One region of the Arthrobacter sp. B055-34 genome, then DNA from elsewhere that is predicted to be linked to it. Evidence: predicted binding sites of a transcription regulator. Region 1 holds the regulator's gene; the other holds the start of a gene.
The links. The regulator HrcA, encoded in region 1, represses chaperone genes, less so after heat shock. The targets are predictions, from matches to a motif close to TTNGCACTCGNNNNNNNCGAGTGCNAA.

Region 1 (3,205 bases):
CTGCGTCCCGTCGAACGTGTCCATGTCCACATCCGTACCGAGGGCCGCAGCCGTCATGGGTACCGCCATCGTCACATGGAGGTCGTCGCCCTCACGGATGAAATTCTTATCCGGGGCAACACGGATCTCGACGTAGAGGTCGCCCTGGGGGCCGCCTGCCGTACCTGATTCACCCTGCCCGGCCAGCTGGATCCGGGTGCCCGTTCCGACACCTGCCGGAATTTTGATGGTCAGCGAGCGGCGGCTGCGGATGCGCCCCTCCCCATTACATTCGTTGCACGGGTCGGGAATGATCGTGCCGAAGCCTTGGCAGCTTCCGCAGGGAGCGGCGGTCATGACCTGCCCCAAGATGGAGCGGACGGCACGCTGTACCTGGCCCGAACCGCCGCAGATGTCGCAGGTCCGCGGGCTCGTGCCGGGACGGCAGCAGCTGCCGTCGCACGTGGGGCAAACGACGGCGGTGTCCACTTCGATCTTCTTGTTGACGCCGAACACGGCATCTTTGAGATCGATGCGGACATTGATCAGTGCGTCCTGTCCGCGGCGCGTGCGCGAAGGCGGTCCGGCAGTGCCCTGCCCACCGAAGAAGGTTTCGAAAATATCCTGGAAGGCGAACCCAGCACCCGAATAGCCGCCGCCGAAGCCGCTGTCCGTGCCGTTCTCATTGCCTGTGGTGTCATATACCCGCCGCTTCTGCGGGTCCGACAGCACCTCGTACGCATGGCTGACCTGCTTGAACTGTTCCGCAGCCTCCGGCCCGGTGTTCACATCAGGGTGGAGCTTGCGAGCCAGTTTCCGATAGGCCTTCTTGATTTCCTCAGCAGTGGCATCGCGGCTGACACCGAGTACGTCGTAGTGGTTGCTCACCTTGTATTACTTCTCTTCCTGGGAATCGGTTGCGGACAGCGGCTCCCGCTGCCCATGTTGCTGCTTGTTGGCCGGCTGCCTATCCGGCAAGGATGCGTGACAAATAACGGGCTACGGCGCGCACGGCGGCCATAGTAGTTGGATAATCCATCCGGGTTGGACCGAGGATGCCCAGCTTGGCTGAAGAACCCGGACCATAGCCTGTTGCGACCACGGATGTTTCCACCAACGAACCGTACGGGTTCTCATGTCCAATGCGTACGGAAATCCCGCGGGCGTCCTGCTGCATCTCCGACAGCAGGCGAAGCAGGACCACCTGTTCCTCGAGCGCCTCGAGGATGGGTCCGATACTCAACGGGAAATCCATGGGGGAACGGGCCAAGTTGGCCGTGCCGGCCATGAGGATACGTTCCTCTTGTGTGGCTGCAGCAAGATTTTCCAAGGCCGCTGAAAGCGGTGGCACGATAGCCTCCGTGCCGGGTCTGACGTCTTTCAACCCGTTCCGCAGCAGCCCGCCCACCGAATCGAGGGGGTGCCCGGCCAATTCGGAGAGATAGGCCGATCGGAGATCGGATAATTCTTCATCGGTGACGGGATCAGGCAGGGAAATGACCCTCTGCTCAACTTTCCCGTTGTCGGCAATCAAGACAACGAGGACCTGTTGCGGTGCGAGCAGGACAAACTCGATGTGCCTGGTGCAAGCACGCCCCAGCCGCGGATACTGGATCACGGCTACCTGATTGGTCAGCTGGGATAACAACCTCACGGTGCGATCCATGACATCATCCAGGTCGCCCGCGCTCTCGAGTAGGGCTTGGATGGCACGGCGTTCTGCGGAGGAGAGCGGTTTCACATCCGAAATCCGGTCGACGAAGAGCCGGTAGCCCTTGTCCGTTGGAATGCGGCCAGCGCTAGTGTGCGGAGCGACAATCAGGCCTTCTTCTTCCAGAGCAGCCATGTCGTTGCGGATTGTTGCCGAGGAAACACCTAAATGGTGGCGGTCAACCAGTGCTTTGGACCCCACGGGTTCGCGCGAATGCACGTAGTCTTCCACGATAGCGCGCAGCACCTCGAGCCGACGGCCTTCGCTCACTGGGCACCTCCTGATTTCGTACGGCTGCAGTAGACATGCCGGTTAGCACTCAACACGTCCAAGTGCTAAGTCTAATACCTTTGGCACGTTGTTAGCATTGTCAGGCTGCCATGCACCTATCGGCGGCTCCGCTGATCGCCAGCAGCTACCCGATAGCTGCGTGACCGAAGGACTACAACCGATGAGCAGCTACGGCTGGGGACCACAGGATCTATCCGCTCCGAAGTCGCGTCAGCTTCGCAAGGTCGGGGCCGAACCCGGACTGGTACTGGAGGACGTCGAAAGCGGCTGGGTAGGTGCGGTGGTGCGCGTGGAGAAGTCCGGCGGGGTCCACTTGGTGTCGCTGGAGGACCGGCGGGGAAAGAAACGTTCCTTCCCCCTGGGCTTCGGCTTTCTGCTGGAAGGTGAACCCGTGGAGGTAGTTCCTGCCATGGCCGCTGCCGCCGTCGCACGTCCGCAGCGGACGGCCTCAGGATCAGTCAGAGTAGAAGGACTGCGCGCGCAGGTGGCCAAGGCCAGCCGGATCTGGGTCGAAGGCAAGCACGATGCCGAACTCGTCGAGAAGGTGTGGGGCCACGATCTTCGGGTCGAAGGCATAGTCGTCGAGCCGCTCCACGGCGTCGATGACCTGGCTTCGGCGGTTACGGCGTTCAGTCCGGGGCCGCAGCGAAAACTGGGCATTCTGGTAGACCACCTGCTGCCCGACACCAAGGAGTGGCGTATTGCCCAGGCCGCCATGGCAGTTCCATCGGCACGCAACAACGTGCTGATTGTCGGCCACCCGTATGTGGATGTCTGGCAGGCCATTAAGCCGGCCGTCATCGGGCTGGAAAAATGGCCGGTGGTTCCGCGCGGAACCGATTGGAAAACCGGAATCCTCGCCGGCCTCGGGTGGCCCAACAAAACCCAGATCGACATCGCGGACGGGTGGAAGCGCTTGCTTGGCAGCGTCAACTCCTACGCGGACCTGGAACCGTCCCTGCTGGGACGCGTTGAAGAAGTCATCGATTTCCTCACCGCCTGAGGAATGCGCATGGCGGCAACCCCATTCTGCGCCGGAAGATTGACCCCAGTCCGGTGTTTACCGGTCATTGCGGCTAATCTTAGTTTCGTAGGTAAATAGCCATTAGAACGAAAACGAATTCTCCTGAGGTAGGTCCTGTGTCAGACAACCCCGCGCGCAAGAAGCAACCGGATCGTCAACCGGCTCCCCGGACGCAGTATGAAAGCGCCTCTTCCTCAGCC
Region 2 (3,205 bases), on a different contig from region 1:
CCGAACGGGTGACCTTGACCGGGTCGATGACGCCGGCAGCAACCAGGTCCTCGTACTTCCCGGTGGCGGCGTTGAAGCCGTTGTTGACCTCAAGCTCGCCCACCTTGGATACGACGACAAAGCCTTCGTATCCGGCGTTCTCGGCGATCCAGCGCAGCGGCTGGACCAGCGCGCGGCGGACAAGTCCGACGGCGGTGGCTGCGTCGCCTTCGAGAGCCAGAACGTTGGGATCGGTGTCCAGGGCCTGGGCTGCGTGGACCAGTGCGGAACCGCCGCCGGCCACGATGCCCTCTTCCAGGGCAGCACGCGTGGAGGACACTGCGTCCTCGATGCGGTGCTTCTTTTCCTTCATCTCAACTTCGGTGGCTGCGCCGACCTTGATAACGCCAATGCCGCCAGCCAGCTTGGCCAGACGTTCCTGCAGCTTCTCGCGGTCCCAATCGGAATCGGTGCGCTCGATCTCGGCGCGGATCTGCGCGACGCGGTCTGCAACATCGGATTCGGAGCCGGCACCGTCAACGATGGTGGTGGCGTCCTTGGTCACGGTGATGCGGCGTGCCGAACCCAGAACTTCCAGGCCGACCTGGTCCAGCTTCAGACCGAGGTCCGGAGAAACAACCTGGGCGCCGGTCAGGGTAGCAATGTCCTGCAGCATGGCCTTGCGGCGGTCGCCGAAGCCCGGAGCCTTGACGGCAACAACATTCAGGGTGCCGCGGATCTTGTTGACCACGAGGGTGGACAGGGCTTCGCCGTCGATGTCTTCGGCGATGATGAACAGCGGCTTGCCGGCCTGCAGCGCCTTCTCCAGCAGCGGCAGGAATTCCTGCACCGTGGAGATCTTTCCCTGGTTGATCAGGATCATGGCGTCTTCCAGGACAGCTTCCTGGCGTTCAGCGTCGGTGACGAAGTACGGCGACAGGTAGCCCTTGTCGAACTGCATGCCTTCGGTGAGGACGAGTTCGGTCTGCAGACCGGAGGCCTCCTCGATGGTGATGACGCCGTCCTTGCCGACCTGCTCGAAAGCCTTGGCCAGCAGCTCGCCAACCTCGGGGCTCTGGGCCGAGATGGTTGCCACTTCGGCAACCTTGCCCTCGACCTCGCGGGCGTTCTCCAGCAGACGTGCCGAGACTGCCTCGACAGCAACCTCGATGCCGCGCTTGAGGGCGCCGGGGGCTGCGCCTGCGGCTACATTGCGCAGGCCTTCCTTGACCAGGGCCTGGGCCAGGACGGTCGCCGTGGTGGTTCCGTCACCGGCGACGTCATTGGTCTTGGTGGCGACTTCCTTGGCCAGCTGTGCGCCAAGGTTCTCGTAGGCGTCCTCGAGTTCAACCTCGCGGGCGATGGTCACGCCGTCGTTGGTGATGGTGGGTGCGCCCCACTTCTTGTCCAGCACGACGTTGCGTCCGCGCGGGCCCAGGGTCACCTTGACGGTGTTGGCCAGCTTGTCGACGCCGGCTTCCAGAGCTTTGCGGGCGGCATCGTCAAACTTCAACTGCTTTGCCATTTATTAATTCTCCTTATTGGACCAAAAACCCCGGCCAGTTGCCTGGCCGGGGTCATCGGAAAACTACTTGACGACGATCGCCAGCACGTCGCGGGCGGAGAGTACGAGGTACTCCTGGCCGCTGTGCTTGACTTCGGTTCCGCCGTACTTGGAGTAGATAACGACGTCGCCCTCGGCTACATCGACCGGGACGCGGTTTCCGTTGTCGTCAACGCGGCCGGGGCCTACTGCGACAACTTCACCTTCCTGCGGCTTTTCCTTGGCGGTGTCCGGGATAACCAGGCCGGAAGCCGTGGTCTGCTCTGCTTCGAGCGGGCGGACAACAATACGATCCTCAAGAGGCTTAATAGAGACCGACACTCGGCTCTCTCCTTTGCATGAGCTACGAATAGGTTCTTTGGCCAAGGAATTTTCTGCCGTCGTCGCGGTGCCGGCAGGAGGTTCCTTGAGTAATTAGCACCCGCACGGGGAGAGTGCTAATAAGACTCTATGTGCCGGATTAGCACTCGGTCAAGGTGAGTGCCAAAAGCGTCGCAACGCCCCCTTGCGCGAGCCCCGCCATCAGCTCGTGGCACCGCCCCGCTACCGGTTCCAGCGCCAGCCGGAGTGCACCCTGATGGCACCGTCCGCCGTCGCTGTTTGGTGCTGTTGTTGCTTGAGGACATTTTTCTGCAGGAAAGTTGCCTAAGGCTAACCTAACTCGATACGGTTCGAAGGCGCGCAAGAATTAGCCAATCATTTTGTGATCTATTGCGGCGGGTACCGGGAGGTGCCCGAGCACCCGAATTTCCTGGAGCCATTTATGAATAAGTCAGTGAAGTCCCGCCTCCTGGCAGTCTCGGCCGTTGCCTCGCTGCTGGCGCTGAGCGCCTGCGGCCAGGACGTCGGGGCAGCCGACGCCGGTGCCAACGCGGAGACGATTACGGTTGAGCATGCGCAGGGCTCCACCGAGGTTCCGGCCAACCCGGAAACCGTCTACAGCTTTGACCTTGGCGCGCTGGACAGCCTGGATTCCCTCGGCGTAGAGGTTGACGGCGCTCCGACCGCACAGTACCCGGCGTCGCTGGCCAAGTACGGCGAGGATGCCGTCACCAAGATCGGTTCCATGAAGGAACCGGATTTCGAAGTGATCAGCGAAGGCGCTCCGGATCTGATCATCATTTCGGGCCGCACCGCCGGTGCCTACGAGGAACTGAGCAAGATCGCCCCGACCATCGACCTCAGCGTTGATGCCGCCGCACCGGTGGAGAGCTTCAAGGAAGTTTCCACCACGCTCGGCGAGATCTTCGGCAAGGAAGCCGAGGTCGAGAAGCAGCTGGCCGCGATCGATACCAAGATCGAGGAGACCAAGGCCGCCGCTGCCGATGCCGGCACCGGCCTGGTGGTGATGACCAGCGGCGGCGAACTCACCGCCTATGGCGCCGGTTCGCGCTTCGGTATCGTCCACGATGTCCTGCGCGTGGAGACCGCTGCCGACGTGAAGTCCGAAGGCTCCCACGGCGAGGCCATCTCCTTCGAGTACATCGCCGAGAAGAACCCGGCTCATCTCTTCGTGATCGACCGCGATGCGGCCATCGGCGAGGCTGCAGGCCAGGCCGCCGCCGCGGTCCTGGACAACGAACTGGTCGCCGGCACCGACGCCGCCAAGAACGACAACATCACCTACCTGGATTCCGCTTCCTGGTACCTGGTGGGCTACGG

Region 2: a site for HrcA is predicted at 2,004-2,030, ahead of groES (co-chaperone GroES). Genes of this name have one in related genera too.

The regions. Positions count from the first base shown of each region.
Region 1 covers NZ_JBNHFQ010000014.1:4,831-8,035, reverse strand. The annotation lists gene dnaJ (molecular chaperone DnaJ) at 1-867, opposite strand, end outside; gene hrcA (heat-inducible transcriptional repressor HrcA) at 947-1,960, opposite strand; gene AC5RWO_RS19890 (DUF3097 domain-containing protein) at 2,142-2,984, shown strand; gene AC5RWO_RS19885 (DUF4870 domain-containing protein) at 3,122-3,205, shown strand, end outside.
Region 2 covers NZ_JBNHFQ010000004.1:258,108-261,312, reverse strand. The annotation lists gene groL (chaperonin GroEL) at 1-1,504, opposite strand, end outside; gene groES (co-chaperone GroES) at 1,568-1,864, opposite strand; gene AC5RWO_RS09775 (siderophore ABC transporter substrate-binding protein) at 2,307-3,205, shown strand, end outside.